Regions from separate parts of the Streptococcus sp. ELY_137 genome, predicted to be linked through region 1. Evidence: riboswitches for the same ligand, from Rfam matches in the RefSeq annotation. Region 1 holds a riboswitch; the other holds the start of a gene.

The links. A riboswitch is a leader RNA that binds a small molecule or an ion and turns the genes downstream of it on or off. The one in region 1 is predicted to bind FMN.
Region 2: it holds a riboswitch for FMN, as region 1 does, so the genes downstream of both, AC4HAO_RS01355 (ECF transporter S component) here and AC4HAO_RS10335 (ECF transporter S component) in region 1, are expected to answer to the same signal.

The regions. Positions count from the first base shown of each region.
Region 1 covers NZ_JBZFUL010000020.1:10,410-18,590, reverse strand. The annotation lists gene gloB (hydroxyacylglutathione hydrolase) at 1-179, opposite strand, end outside; gene AC4HAO_RS10360 (hypothetical protein) at 307-753, opposite strand; gene AC4HAO_RS10355 (hypothetical protein) at 920-1,231, opposite strand; gene mnmL (tRNA modification radical SAM protein MnmL/YtqA) at 1,232-2,152, opposite strand; gene AC4HAO_RS10345 (MFS transporter) at 2,318-3,658, opposite strand; gene AC4HAO_RS10340 (phosphatase PAP2 family protein) at 4,390-5,040, opposite strand; gene AC4HAO_RS10335 (ECF transporter S component) at 5,062-5,631, opposite strand; FMN riboswitch at 5,731-5,868, opposite strand; gene AC4HAO_RS10330 (tRNA (cytidine(34)-2'-O)-methyltransferase) at 6,280-6,828, opposite strand; gene trkA (Trk system potassium transporter TrkA) at 7,628-8,181, shown strand, end outside.
Region 2 covers NZ_JBZFUL010000001.1:267,969-276,149, forward strand. The annotation lists gene AC4HAO_RS01325 (CHAP domain-containing protein) at 1-549, shown strand, start outside; gene AC4HAO_RS01330 (hypothetical protein) at 561-1,133, shown strand; gene AC4HAO_RS01335 (ParA family protein) at 1,293-2,090, shown strand; gene AC4HAO_RS01340 (hypothetical protein) at 2,151-2,387, shown strand; gene AC4HAO_RS01345 (hypothetical protein) at 2,465-2,809, shown strand; gene AC4HAO_RS01350 (ISLre2 family transposase) at 2,919-4,256, shown strand; FMN riboswitch at 4,606-4,720, shown strand; gene AC4HAO_RS01355 (ECF transporter S component) at 5,087-5,695, shown strand; gene AC4HAO_RS01360 (creatininase family protein) at 5,688-6,470, shown strand; partial or broken gene AC4HAO_RS01365 (HXXEE domain-containing protein) at 6,830-7,165, shown strand; gene AC4HAO_RS01370 (hypothetical protein) at 7,336-8,088, shown strand.

The DNA.
Region 1 (8,181 bases):
CCATCGACATGGTCAGCATGAACATGAGTGATTAAAATAGCACCCGCTTTGAGATTGTGTTCTTCTAAATAATCCAAGACTGGCTTGGCTTCCCCAGGGTCAACGATAATGGCTTCGTCCCCCTTGGACCATAGCCAAATGTAATTATCGGCTAAGGCTGGTATTGCATTGAGTTTCATAAATTTCTCCTAATTTGTTCTTACTTTTGGCATAGTTTATGGTTCACATTCTGCGGTTAACCTCATGAGCACGGTTCCTTATCAGGTGCAAAAGGGGAATAGACAAACCATTTCCCTTATTTGGGATTTAACGATAGTACAATTGCAGTAAGGCACTCACGAAATAGATAACAAAGTAGAAATAATGAAGGGGTAAATTCCATTTGAGATAATTCTGTCTCATATCAGTTGAAATTGGCTTACCGCTATTGATGGCCTCTTCACTTTTTGCAAAGCCTGTCACATGATGGCAAACCAGTAATACCATTAGAGGAATAATCCCCAGTACACGAACGGTTACTAAAGGGCTGCTTACTAAAAGAGACACTAACCCTAAGAAAAACTGCAAGCCGACAAATATACGATAGAGGCTGGCAACTGCAGTATTCCGTCTAAATTGGCTGTAAAAATGTGAAAAACCTTGATCCAATTCTTGGCGCAATAAGTAATTAAAATAAGCACCCAATGTGACCGAATAGGACAGCATAAACCCAGCAATCACAGCCGTCAGTAACAGTGTTAAATCGTAGAACATACTTTATCCCCGCTAAAATTATGTGAGAGGTGAATGGGGGTTGATCATTGCAGCTCAACCTCCTTGATAAAAGCGTTCACTCTTTTTACTCTCTCTTCTCTATCCTTAATTGCCCTATCACTAATTCCATCTTGAAGCAATAGCCTTTTCCTTGAATCCAAACTATTTATAGCTTCAGCTTCTTTTCTTGTTCTTTACGTTCCTTCTTGCCCGTCAATGATTTATCATCCACTGCAGTTTTCAACAATTCAAAAGATAAGGTCAGAGAAACGTCATTAATCGTTTTATCCGTAAGACCTCGATAGTTTGGATTATTTCGCAATTCCAATAAATGTTGACTAGCACGGACAATGACACTAGAGGATTCTCCAATATACAACAACTGTTTTTCATTGTGCTTTGAAAGATACATGCCATAAATTCCAGCTTCAACCGCTTTATTTAATTCTCCTTTGAAAAATTCTATTTTTAATTTCACCTAACACTTACACCCCTGCACGCTCCCTCGTTTTTCCATCTCTTTGTCAATGGCATTGAGAACCTCCCACTTGTTGAGGCTCCACATGGGGCCAATCAGCATATCGCGCGGGGCATCACCTGTGATGCGGTGAATGATAATATTCTTAGGGATAATTTCCAGCTGATCGCAGATGATGTTGACATATTCTTCTTGGCTGAGGAGCTTCAGGCGTCCTTCATGGTAATCGCGCTGCATGCGGGTATTGGTCATGAGGTGGAGGAGATGGAGCTTGACCCCATTGATATCATTATCCCGCACCAGACGGCGGACATTTTCCACCATCATCTCGTGCGTTTCACCGGGCAGGCCGTTGATGAGATGGGAGACGATCTCGATCTTGGGAGCCAGCTCACGCACACGCTTGACAATATCGATATAGAGCTGGTAGCTGTGGGCGCGGTTGATCAACTCGGAAGTCTCCTCGTAGGTCGTCTGCAAGCCCAACTCGAGCGTGACGTGCATGCGCTCTGAGAGCTCAGCTAGGTAGAGAATGGTCTCATCTGGCAGACAGTCAGGGCGCGTTCCGATATTGATGCCGACGACACCCGGCTCATTGATGGCCTGCTCATAGCGCTCACGAATGACTTCGACCTTGTCGTGCGTGTTGGTATAATTTTGGAAATAAACGAGGTATTTATTAACATCTGGCCATTTGCGGTGCATAAAGTCGATTTCCTTGTAAAACTGCTCACGGATGGGTGCTTCTGGTGCCACAATAGCATCCCCCGAACCAGAAACCGTACAAAAAGTACAGCCCCCATGGGCAACCGTGCCATCTCGATTAGGACAGTCAAAGCCTGCGTCAATGGGCAGCTTAAAAATTTTTTCGCCAAACAGCTGACGGTAATAATCATTAACGGTGTTATAACGTTTTTTCATACTTCTTATTATAACACTTTCGCTCAATTTCCAAAAAGCTCCTAGATAAAGATGAACGGCAATTTTATACTCTTTAAGTATTGGGTAGATCGTTTTTAGACTGCACAATAAAAAGGCTGATATCAGCATCAACCTTTCGGGATTCCTTTTCTACGGACGGACTAGTCAAACCGCTCGTCTCCTCATACGGGATTCGTGAACCATGATGTAAATGAGAAGAAAGGCAGCCAAGAAACAAGCACCGTAAAGAACAGTGTCACTGGCCACCCAGCCAAATCTTGCAACGAGAATACCAATCAGGGCGGTTGCTAAGGTTTCGCCAAATATATATTGGAAAAAGCCCATAAAACCTGTCGAGGAACCAACGGCAAATTTAGGAACAACCTCATTAACCATCAGCCCTACTAATGTTAGAGGAGCATAAATCAGAGTCCCCATGATAAATAAAACAACGACAATCAGAGTCGCATTTTTACTGTAAAAATAGGTCGTCAGGCAGACTAACAGTCCAATAACACTAGCTAAGCAAACTAAGGCCCGGCGATTTTTTAGAGAATCAGAAATTGCCCCTAGAAGGATAACACCGGGCACAGAGGCCAACTCAAAAATACCAACCAACCATTTTGAAAAGCTAGGCTCAAAGCCCTTTGACTGAACCAAGTAGCTGGGAATCCATGACATAACCCCGTAGCGGACAATATAAAGAGACATTGAGGTCAGCGTTACTGCCCAGACCATAGGATTTTTTAAAATATATTGGACAAAAATTTCCCAGAGTCGAAGATCTGTTAAGTCCTCAGAAGACGCTGCCCCACTCTCTAAAACAACTGCGTCACCTGTATATTCAGCGATAGAAGGAAGCCCCACTGCGGTAGGTCTTTCCGAACCAGCCCAAAGGACAAAAGCCGCAATCAGGAGAGAAACAACTGAAGCTGTATAGAAGACAGCTGCGATTGAACCAGAAAAGAGGAAACTGGCAAACTGGACGACTGCAACACAACAAAAAGCACCCGCATTATGGGCTGAAGACCAGATGGAAAAAATAGTTCCGCGCCAGCGCCTGCCCCACCAAAGCTGGATGGTTCGCTGACAAGCCGCTGCCCCCATGCCCTGAGCGACTGACATTACAAGCATGAGCGCCATCATAATGTAAAAATTACGCGTTGTCCCCAAACCTAGATTAAGCACGGCCGAGATAATCAAGCCAGCAGCCAAATAACGAATAGTGTTACTCTTATCACTGAGAGCCCCCATAAAGAGTTTTGAAATGCCATAACCTACGCCAAAACAAGATAAAACGAGCCCAATCTGAGCAGTTGTATAACCGTAGACCTTCATAATATCATTTTGCTCAGTCGTGAAGATCAAACGAATAATATAATAGCCAATATAGCCCAAACACAGTGCTGCTAAAACACCAATCTGATGCCGACGATAGCTGCTGGCTATTTTTTTAGCAGGAACTTTTTCTGTAGCATCGGGTGACGGTTGTAAAAATGAAAACATAAGCTGCCTCCTATACGATAACTAGGGGCCGATTCGCTTTAATAAAAATGTTAGACAGGAAAATAGAGGAGCGGCGCCGTGTGCCAGCACACAAGGAGTGTTCTCTAATGCCCCGAGGAAATTCGACCCTTGTTCGTTTCATCACAAGAAAGTATCAATCCTTATTCCCTTTACCCACTTTAATCGGGGGGCAATTAGAGATTTAGGATTCCACCCTCTAGGATGTATGCGCCCTCATTATAGTGCCTGCTATTGCTTTTTGCAACCGTCTTTAAAAAATTTTAGGCAAACGAAAATATTCTATTTTTTATCATAGTCAAGCTAGGCTGGAATCGGTTATACTTAAAGTTAATCTCATCGAACTAAGCAAGACTTTAAGAAAATCGAAAATCTGCTAAGGCTGAATTTTTTATGTCAAATCCTATGAGATAGATCCTTACTACCGCCTGAAAAAAGCAAGCTTTTAAATTTTTACAGCGCTAACTAGAATAAAAAAAAACGAAGCACTTCTGTCGCTGACTGCAGCCGCTATCAGCGGTCTGCTATAGGCAGCTTAGTAACTGAGAGTAAGCCTATCAGATCTGATACTCATCAATAGAAAGACTTATTATCCAGATTCTTAAAGAGTATAATAAGCAAAAACAGTCAAATCATCATGATTAGAGCTGCCTTTTGCTTTCAGATAAAAAAGACAGGTGCAGGGATTAGAACTGCACCTATCTAAAATTTTATCATTTTTGTTTACTTTTAAAACGCCACTCGAAGCGCACTTCATCATAGAAGGGATATCCCAAACAAAGCACACCATAACCCAAAACAAAGCCAGCGATGACATCCGTAGGATAATGAACCCCCAGATAAATTCGCGATAAGCCAACCAAGAAGATGAGCAAGGCTAACAAGGCTTCTGCCAAGCGACGCTGGTTTCGGGATTGAATGCGCTGGTGGGCAATAATCAAAAGACTGCCCAAGATGAGGATAATCCCCATAGAATGACCGCTTGGGAAAGAATAACCATCAGCCACTACTAAATGTGACAGACTGGGACGCGGGCGTTGGTAGATATTCTTAAAAAGGGCAATACCTATACCCGCTAAAATCCCATTAAACAGAACCAAGCCAGCTTCTGCATACCACTTCTTCCAGATAAAAATGACTAGTGAAGCAAGAACGAGAAACCCCTGTACTGGCGTATCTCCTAAAACCGTTACCCAGCGAAAGAAAGCTGTTAGCGGGGCTGGTAGATGACCGCGGATAGCCGACTGCAGGCTGCGGTCAAACCCTTGCAGCAATCTGGGGTCAAACTTAACAATGTAACCTAAAACAACGAAAATCAGAGCTGCAAAACTAGCTCGAATAAAAAACTTTTGTCTGTTATGCATGATATTATTATAGCATAGCCTCTATAATTTTGCGATGACAGGTTTAATAGCTAGGTAAATCACAAAGAAACTGATGGAAAAAATCGCTCCCTGCAGGATATTAAAAGGGACCACCATACCAAAGAGATAGTTACCCAAGCCTAATGTCGCTCTAATATCAAAATGAGCAAATTTAGCATAAAGGGGAACAGCGTAGATGTAATTGAGCAAGACCATGGCTACCGTCAGAAGCAAGGTTCCAATAACTGAGGCACTTAAATAAGAAGAGAGAGTCTGCTGCTTTTTCCAAATTACAGATAGCGCTAATACAAAAAGGCACAAGGCAATATAATTCATAGGCAGTCCAACTAAGGTCCCGACGCCGCCATTATTTAAAATCAGCTTTAAGAGGGTACGCAGGGTTAAAACCATCAGCGCACTTTTACCATCAAATATGGCTAAAGCTAAGAGAACTGGCAGGATTGAAAAATCAAACTGCAAAAAATCAGCTCCCGGTATCAAGGGAAACTGCAGGTACATTAGGATGAATGAAACTGCAGATAAAACAGCAATGTAGACCAATCGACGGGTCCTATGACGACTTGTTGACATAAAAAATTCCTCCAATTTTTTCAAATTGAAGGAGGCGAAGTATTTCGATAGACAAAAGTTAGCCAGCCTAGATCGGCAGCCCTTTTTGTATAGCAAAAAACTTGTCTCCTCCCATCCAGACTATACTGTCGGTTGTGGAATTGCACCACATCAACCCTTAGAGGCTCGCGGACTCTTGCTTCCTAACAGAAAACAAACACCGCCGGTCGGGAATCACACCCTGCCCTGAAGACAAATTAAGTATATAAAAATTCCTGCTAGAGTGCAAGCCCTTAGTTTTACCAGTTATAATATAGAGCTTTATTCGATTTAATTTTTAAATCTGGCCATACTTTTTTATGAATATGCTACTGGCCAAATCGAGCTGTTCCGAATTTTAAAGTAGCTCCATCTCTTATCATCCTGCAATAACTATCTCAACAAAAAGGAGGCTGGGCAAAGGCACGTCCAGTATCCCTGAATAAACTCCTGGCACAGTGGTTGTCAGTGAAGTCTGGGACAAAAGTCCAGACTCAATCGGGAAATAAAGCTTGCAAAGCAAGTGTCAAAAACGATCTAGGAGAGACCGTTTCAGGTTACCACCTTAAAATTAGGGAGTAGTGAGAACCAAAATTTTCAATTTTGGGGCTGATCCCACTCTCTCTTTAGCTATTTTAGTTTATCTGTTTCATACCTATGGACTAATTCTAAGCCAGAAAAATGTTGTTGGCGAAGTGCCTCATAAACAATCATACAGACGGTGTTAGAAAGGTTGAGGCTGCGAACATGTTCATCATTCATCGGAATGCGGATAGCCTGCTCAGGGTGGCGACGCATGAATGCCTCAGGCAAGCCCTTATCCTCACGGCCAAATAGAAAATAGTGCTGCTTGTTATCATTGTAGGAAAGATCCGAATAGGTCTTCTGAGCAAACTTCGAGACCAGATGAAGACTGCCCTGACACTGCGCTGTAAATTCCTCTAAACTGTCATAAAAACGAACATCCAATTTATCCCAATAATCCAAGCCTGCTCGCTTCATCTTGCGATCATCAATAGGAAATCCCATAGGACGAATAATATGCAGGGGGCTGTTGGTAGCTGCGCAGGTCCGAGCAATATTTCCTGTATTTGCTGGGATCTGGGGCTCGAAAAGAACGATATGATTGCGTCCCTTCGTTTCCTGATAAGTTTCTTGAATAAATGGTTCTACCGCCATATTAACCTCTTTACTACAAAAAAATAACCACGCTGCTCGGAGTCAAGCTCAGCAAGCAACATGGTTGGTGGTGGCTCATTAACTTAAATCATAACAGGTTTGATTTAAACTAACGAATCCTTACAACTAGTATAACACTATTAGCAAAGTTGTCAACAGATTTAGCGGAAAAGTACGTGTCTTATTTTTGAGAAACCGCTGAAAATCCAATAATATCAATGAAAAAGCTATAAAATATTTTTTCTGAAATTTATCACAAAAAAAGCCGAAAACAAGACTTCTTTGCTTCTATCGGTAGTATAAATGCCCGCCTAGTGGTAGTTTTTGATTTCTTTGGCCTCTTTTTTAAAGGGTGAGCAGCTGCTTCTCCTTCTGTTTAAGTTCCGTTTATTGCATTACCAAATTGCCAAACGATTCTTGCACCTGATGAACTTTTGTATTTAATTTCTTCAATTCCTGATCAGCAGCAACCAACTGTCAAACAATGTAAGGATTTGCATCTTTTTTACAGATTTGACGCCAGATTTTTAAACTTTGTGTTTAGTTGGTATTATTTTGCAAAAAAAGGGTGCATTTTAGGCAAAAAAAGAGTATGATAGTATACTAGTTTAAAGCGTTTTTTGCTAAGTTTCTAACCGAACCTAGAGTTAAAAAGCACAAGAAAAAACACCTTTGTTTAAGGCTTAGCCTTTGCAGATATGATTGCCTTGAAAAACGGACTTTCTTGAGTCTATACTAGTGTCAATCACCCTTTTTCTTAGCTTTGATGCTCTTTGTATCTTGTAAAAAAGGAAAAATCATGAAAGTTATTGTTGTCGGCGGAGGTAAAGTTGGTACCGCCCTTTGTCGCTCATTAGTTGAAGAAAAACACGATGTTACTCTTATTGAGGAAAAAGAAGAGGTCCTTAATCGTGTCAGCAGACGGCTTGATATTATGGGAATTGTCGGAAACGGCGCTAATTTTAAAATTTTAGAGCAAGCCGATGTGCAACACTGTGATATCTTTGTAGCCATCACCAATCAGGATGAGGTAAACATGATTTCAGCCGTTCTGGCTAAGAAAATGGGAGCTAAAGAAACCATCGTCCGCGTGCGTAATCCTGAGTATTCCAACACCTACTTCAAGGATCATAATTTCCTCGGATTTTCTATGGTGGTCAATCCCGAACTGCTAGCCGCCCGTTATATTGCTAACAGCGTAGACTTCCCAGGTGCCCTCTCTGTCGAGCACTTTGTCAACGGACGAGTTATGCTGATGGAGTTTAAAATCACTGAGGACAGCCGCTTGTGCGACCTCTCTTTGGATCAATTTCGGCACAAGTTCGGCAATATTTTAGTCTGTGCTATCAAACG
Region 2 (8,181 bases), on a different contig from region 1:
GAGTCGGATTCTGACGATGGTGCAACTGATGGTTCTGGTACGGTTCCTAGTGATGCTATAGCTTGGGGGTATAAACCCGATGAAGTTCCAAAGAGCTTAAAAGACTATATCCATAATCCAGAAGATTTGGGACTTAAGTATGGTGGCCCTGATAACTGGGTAGAAGGTTCTGGACAATGTGTTGACCTGACCGAAAGCCTTGGGAATCTGATTTGGGGACATACAGGAGGTATTAAAGGGAATGGAATGGCACAAGCACAAGCATGGGCCAGTCAAGTCTTTCATAATAGCGTGAAGACTACTCCAAAAGCTGGAGCGATCTTTTCAACCCCAGTCGGCGGTGGTGGAAACGGTCATACTGGGATTGTCTGCCATGTCTTTGAGAATGGTGATATCTTGTTAATTGAGCAAAATACTCCGATTTCAGGCAGTGATTTTTATGGCAAAAATGATACTTGGAACTATCGAATTGCAACCAAGCAATTCCAGACGGACAATCAGTATACTTACGCTTATCCCGACGACAAGAAACCCAAATGGAAGAAGTAAAGGACACGATCATGAAAGAAGGAAGAAAGAAAATGACCCCGATTATTATTGGAGCTCTCTGCATACTGGTTGGCGCCTTGATGATTATTGTGGCTGTGCAGCAAAAGCCAGCTGATAAAATACATCAACCCAAAACCAGTCAAACCAGTTCTTCTCATTCCTCAAAAGGACTGACAAGAAACGAACGCAATCACCTGAAACTTAAAAACAAGCTGGAACATCCCTACCAGAAGGCCTCAGCTGAAGACAGTCAAAAATGTCAGGCCGCTATTAAGGATGCTCTGAATTATTTGTCTTCAGTTGAGGGGCTGTCTAAAGTTGAGCCGTCAACGGATCATCATCTAGGGATGACCAGCGGTGTTAATCTGACGCAATTGGCAATGGTGGTCAAAGCCAATGGCTATCACTTTGAAACCGTTGAAGTGTCAAAATCTGATAATAAGGATGTTGTCCAATTCATCGTTACCTTGACAAAATCAGGTGAGGATAATGTCTATTTTGCTGGGAACTATAATATCGCAGCTGATCAGCTGGCCTTCTCTCAGTTTTCTGGCGGTAGTAACCTAGGCGGGTTCTATGGCTAATAAACGGAAAGCAGCAGCTTAGCGGCTGCCTTTTTTATCACAATAAAAAGATATATATAAATACTTATAAAAATATTTTTATAAATAATTATTTTTATATTGACACACATATAAATATGTATTAAAATACTTACAAAGTAAATAATAAGGAGAAAACCTATGAAAATTATCAGCTTTGTAGCCTTGAAAGGGGGAGTTGGTAGAACAACTTTAGCTCTTTTATTTGGTCAGCGTTTAGCCTATAAAGGAAAGAATGTTCTCTTTTTTGATGAAGATCATCAGTGTAATTTAACTCATTACTATGATGTCTACCAAGATAGCGGAACTGTCCTTAATATCTACACTAATGGAGGAGATGTTGATATTCTCAATGTTGCTCCTCATATTGATTTAATTCCTGGATCGATGCGGTTGGATGAAGCAGAGCGGATGTTAGAAACAGATTCCAATAAGAATCTATACTTGTATGATTGGTTTGATCTTCATTATCAAGATCGTAATCTGGAACAGTATGATTACGTCATCTTAGATTGTCGTCCTGATTTTGGCATTGCAACCAGAAATGCTATAGCGATTAGCAATGCTATTATCAGCCCAATTATTCCCAGTGAATTTTCCTTTGAAGCTAAAGCAAACTTGGAACTGCGTTTATCTCGTTACCGTCAAGAGGAAATTATTAGACCTAGTCGTGAAAGTTTGATTACTGCCAAACTTTATTTCCTCTTGAATAAAATTGCTCATAATACCAAGGCTTCCAAAGCTCTGGTAGCCGCTTTAGCTGATGATCCTAATATTATTGGACAAATCCCTCAAAAGGAATTGTTTAATCGCTCAACAAAAGAGAAGACTATGATTGATATGATGATGGATCCCAATCTTCTCAGCCAGCATCGTTCTTTCTTTTCAAGGCTGAGCCAGACGCTGGATGATATGATGGTGGCACTTGACACTCTCTAATGTTCATATTATAATACTTATATAAATATGGATTATAATAAATAAGGAGTGTTATGGCTTATGGCTTTTGAATCTAAAAAAAATAAAATCGCTCAAGCCTTGAGTGATCCAATAACAGTTAGAGACACCAAAAAAAGAAAACCAGGTCGTCCTTCTGGAAAAACCAGAAAGCCATGGACGTTCACGTTGAAACCTCAAAATCGGGATAAGCTAGACCTTATCGCAGCTAAAGAGGGGTTTAATGGAGCGTCAACGTTTCTTGACGACTGGATTGAAAAGTATGATTTAGATAACTAAGAATTAAAACATGTATTTTAATGATATTTTAAATAATGATTAAAATACATATAACTGGTTCTGCTGGAGGTGGCAGTATGTACTATTTATTTAGAGGCGTTTACTATCTATCATTCATTTTCTTTCTTCTGTTTGGCTGGAACTGGGGCGTTGCTAGTTTTGGCATTGATCAGATGATGTGCTTGTTGCTGGCTCTGGTTCTGCTGCGATTTTGGCCAAGCGGTGGTTTTGTGTTTACCGTCTGTTGGCTGGGTTATCTTTTATTGACCCGTTTCCAGACGGCTGTGATCGTTCTTAACTGGACTTTGATCGGCATTTTAGCTTTGGAGATCATTCTCCTTTGGAAAGAGGAACATTGCTTTGTGAGAACGAAAACCTTTTTAAAAAATCTGCGTAAAACTTTTTCTCATAAAACCGAATAAGTCATTAAAAGGTCCTAATTAATTCAGGGCTTTTTTGTTGGTCAAAATAGTTGCTTCATCTTTTTGTCACCTGATACAATACCCACAAAAAATAGTAAAGGGGATTAATATGATTGATGAAACGTCACTCAAAGCCAGTTATGCAGAGACGATAAAAGAAGATTTCCAGTCTTGGTTAGCCAGTTATGATGACCAGATGTCTGTGAGTATGCGCTCTAGAGGCTATCGGTGTATTCATTCTATGGAGCGGACAGTCATTTTTACCTTTGGGGAAGTCACGTTCAGTCGCAAACGTTGGAAAAAGGGTAACGAGTGGGCCGTACCTGTTGATGATATGCTGGGACTTCCTAAAAATTCTCGCTATTCGTATGAATTTCTTTATCAGATTGTCAAACTGTCAACCATGATGCCCTATGATAAGGTGATTCAGGTGATTGCCCTTCTTTATCAAGTAGCTATTACTAAACCGACCGTTGTCAAAGCTATAGACTTGGCACATCATCTGCTGGAAGAAAAGGAACAATATCGTTTCTATACAGAAAACAGCCAGCCTCAAAAGAAGCCAATTGATCTGATCTATATTGAAGGAGACGGCGCTTTGATTAAAACGAAGTCCGATGTTCCAGAGAAACGCAATACCGACCTCACCCATTTTGTTGTCCATACGGGCAGTCGGCAAGTTGGTCCCAATCGTTTTGAACTGATGGAGAAAAAGGAGTTTGTTTCTCCCAGTCATTATGCGGCCAGACAGCAATTGTTGGATTATCTCTATAATACCTATACGATTAAGGAGACTACTTTACTCATCACTAATTCTGACTGTGGAGCGGGTTATTCCCCTAAGGTCTTTGAGGGGATTGCCAGAGCATTGAAAATTCGTCGCCATGAACACTTCTGGGATGCTTACCATGTTCATAAGGAGTTACGGAGTTTCTTTAGGGGATACCCAGATGACTTACAAAAGAAGGCTTTTCAGGCTATAAAAAAACATGACCGAGAACAATTTAAAATGGTTTTGGATACGGTTGAGTCTCTCATTACACAAGAAGATGACCAAGCTGTTTTTGATAGTTTTAAAACCCGTTTTCTCAGTCGTTTTAAATACACAAAGTCTGCTAAATTGAGAGGACTGGACTCAGCCGGGATAGGGATTATGGAAAGTCAGCATCGCAAGATTACTTATCGCATGAAAAAAAGAGGCATGTATTGGACTCCTAAAGGACTTAAAACCATGAGTCAGGTGATCGTTTTAACGTACGAGAATAGTTTGGAAGATCTGTTTTTTGGTACTTGGCGGACAGAGTATGAAACTATGCTGGCTGAGGACTTAGATACCCCTGGAGATATCCGTGAAAGACAGCAACGGATTCCTAAATCGTATCACTTGTTGGATGGCCGTAAAAAGAGCCAGTTACCCAGCTTAAAAACAAATCTTGCCAAACGGTGATAAAAAGACTATAATTACTAGAAAAAATGCTCAAAATACTTGCAATGGTGCGGTTGGTATGCTATAATATATTCATATTAAATGAGAAACAAAAAAAGAGCGATGGTTACCGCCATCGCTCACCGAGCAAGAACTCCTCAAAAACACACCCTTGCTCAGCTTAATAAATTTTAAGGGATAACCTGAAAAATGTCAAGAGCTGAGCAAAGTAAAATTTGTTCAGTTTTTATGTCTCGGTTCTAAAAGAGCCTCTTTTCAGGGTTATTCTACTTTCTAAAAAATTCTACCACATACTACGTTCTCAAATCAGTTGACAGACTAATACACCTGTGTTAGAATGGCGGCGTTAATAATTCTTCGGGGTCAGGTGAGAGTCCTAACCGGCGGTATAGTCCGCGAGCCATAAGGCATGAACTGGTGTAATTCCAGTACCGACAGTATAGTCTGGATGAGAGAAGAATTTAGCTGAAAGACCTCCTTAGCACTTGGAAACAGTTAAAAGGAGTTTATTTGCTAAGTCTCAAAAAAACCTCGCATTTCATTTTGAAGTGCGCTTTTTTCATCATATAGCTATTTCAATCTAAGCAGTTCCAATGTTAGTTGTTCGCATCAGTGAAGCAGTTTTCAAGGTAACCTCAACAGTGCTAGCGATACTTTGAAAATTAAGCAATGGCAGTTTCTTTGGAGATAATTTCACCTATTTTTGAGTGACAAAAGAGTCTTTCGATTACTGCCCTAGGTAGAATGATGGTATTTTTACTGGATGGATGAAAAAGGGTTTCTCATAAAATTTTCCCATGATTGTTGACGCATCTAGAAAGGAGGATTTTATGAAAAATCCGAAAATAAAATATGTCACCTATACGGCCATGTTTGCAGCTATCGCAGGCGTCCTGATGTCTCTTGAAATTTCGGTTCCCTTCATGCCGGTCTTCTACAAGGTTGACTTTTCAGATGTTCCTACGATCATTGCAACCTTTCTTTTAGGCCCTACATCAGGTTTGATTATCGAGGTTCTAAAGATCCTGATCAAACTTTTTACCGTCGGTAGCAATAGTATGTATATCGGTGAGTTCGCCAATTTAATTTCGGCTGTCTTCTTTGTCTATCCTCTGGGCTTGATTTTCAAAAAGAGGGGTAAGACTTTAAAAGCAGCAGTTTTAGCTCTTTTGGCAACGATTGTGATCAAGACCTTGTCTGCTACAGCCATCAATCTCTTTGTTAGCCTGCCCTTGTATGCCAAAGCTGTAGGAATTGATTTGGAAAGTTTAGCCAAGTCTTTTGGTTCTGTTAACCCAGCTATTTCTAACTTGACTAGCTTTATTCTTTTGGCGACAGTCCCTTTCAACATAGTTAAGGTTAGCTTGAACGGAGCAATTGCTTACCTTTTATACAAACGCTTTATCTATAAGATAAATAGAGGAGATAAAAATGGCTAGATACTATCGTGAATTAACAAGGCTTGATATGGAAGTGCTTAATAAAGAAGAGACAATTGTTATGATTCCTCTTGGAGCAATTGAACAGCACGGCAACCATGCCCCACTGGGAACGGATGATTTGATCGCTGAGAAAATGGCTGATTTGATTCTACAGGAAGTAAATCAGATTGACGAGAATTTTCCGCTCTTGATCCTTCCCAATATTTCTATTGGTTTGAGCACTGAGCATGCCAATTTCTGCGGCAGCCTTACCTTTTCGACAGAGACCTACTACCATATGCTGAAAGAAATCATAGAGTCTCTGTACCACCACGGCTTTAGAAAAATAGCCCTCCTCTCTTGTCATGGCGGAAATACACCGATTGCTAACCTCCTCAGTCGAGAACTGCGCTATTCACATGATTTGGATATTTTTATTTTTAATTTTGGGGCATTTGATGATCCGCGCGTACAAGCGACAGTTTCCGAAGGAAATACCTTCGATTTTCACGGTGGAGAGATGGAGACATCTATGGTCATGGCTATAGATGAAGGATTGGTTAAACTTGATAGGGCGATTGCAGGACAAGCTACTGGGTATGTCTTTGATAGTAAGCTAAAGGAGTGCAACATCAATTTGAACTGGATCGCTGAAGATTTTATAGATAAGGACGGTAATCCAATTGGTATCGGTGGAGATCCTTCTGGTGCAAATCCAGAAAAAGGCCAGATTATTTTTACTGTCAATATTGAAAAAATGGTTGAGGGGCTAAAATATATAGCAGGTTATTGAGGAGAGCATCTAAAATATTTACCTCTTCTAAGTTTATAGACTTTTCTCTTTTAATAGACTTGTTCAGTAACCAAAAGTGATACATTAAACTCATAAAAAACATATACAAGAAAACTCCAAGGTTTAGCTCATAAAATTTTTTCAGGTAAATGCTTTTGTTCAAGGCGATTTTACTGAAGATTTTATGAGTTTTTTTATTGTACCTATATTGTAAATTCTAGGACTGGATTAAATTAGCTTATGTTTTATCCTAGTATCATATTTGTTATTAATGTTAGTAAACTCGAACACCCTTTGTTTTCTACCGATTGCTATGATAGTACAGGGATTAGATTTAGGTCTGATAGCAGGAAGGGTTAGTAATTGAGGAATTTGTTTTAGCTAGCCTGATCTTGCTTGCAGGTATTCTTTTTAAGCTACCAGAATTAGTGCTGGCGATTACGCTGGGACATACTTTCCATCTTTTATCTCATATCAGTCAGGCCATCCGATTTCGAACTTGGGTTCCTGGCAGCATGACTGCAGTTTTCACCATGCCTTTGCTTATTTTCAGTATCTTTCTGTTTTGTCTGAGCAATCCACTGCATTGGCTATTGTTGCTGGTTATCACCCCGCTTATTTTTGCAGCAATCATCGCCAACCTTGTTTTTCTTCATCGGCAGGCTGATCAGGTTGAAAAATTCCTACACTCGTAAATAATGTATCTTAGTTCCCCTATCCTGCATCTTGGTTGATGCGGAATTTTTGATTTAGTTTTCATCAAGATTACAATTGCTAAAATCAAGAAAATTATAATTTACAGGTATTTTCCATCAGTTTTTTTGTGATAAAATGGTCTACAATGAAAGGGAAAAGGAGAAAGAAGATGAACTTACAAGCATGGATGGAAGAATTTCAAAAAATATATGGACGTCCTCCTGAAGTCAGTGAAATTAATGCAGCGCAAGCAGCAGGGGACTTTGTTGAACAATCAGAACCCCCTCAAACAAAGGAGGAACCTCTAGAATCAGTATCTGAACAGCCGCAAGAGACAGTTTTTGAGCACTCTCAAAAGACAACTATCAATCACTCTCAAGAACAGCAAATGTCAGTAGAACCGACAGAAAGTCCGATGTTGACATCAATACGTTCTTATTTCAGGACTAAGCGAGCAGAGCGCTCTCCTGAAGATAACGTTGATACCAGTCTCAAAATAATTTTTTTAGGTTTGTTGGGACTGATTTTGTCCTTTGCCATTGCTTGGTTTACAGGACTAATCAGTCAAGATAAACCCTATACCGTTTTGGTTATATTAATTTTAATGTTCCTATTTATGTGGATACCGCAAGCAATGTTTGCTGAAAGCAAGAGAACACGGGCTTTTAGGGGAATGGGAGCCGGTCTAGCCGTGCTGGCATCTGCAGTATCCTTCCCCTTGATACACATGACATACGGAGTACCCAAAAAAAGTGGAGTTGATGCGACTATTCGAATTAAGACAACTTTTTGGAATGAAGAGCCGGCACTTAGGAACGAATGTTTAATGGTTTATGCGGTTATTTTAGTTCTTAGCATTATTCTTTTTATTATTGTAAATAGCTATTTTAATAAAGTTAAGAATGAAGGAAATCAAGACTAGTCAATCAGTAGGATAAGTATCATCCATTTTATAGGTTTCGAAAAATAGCTTGGTGCTCATAGAAATTAATCTGCCTACCATTTGGAGAGGATC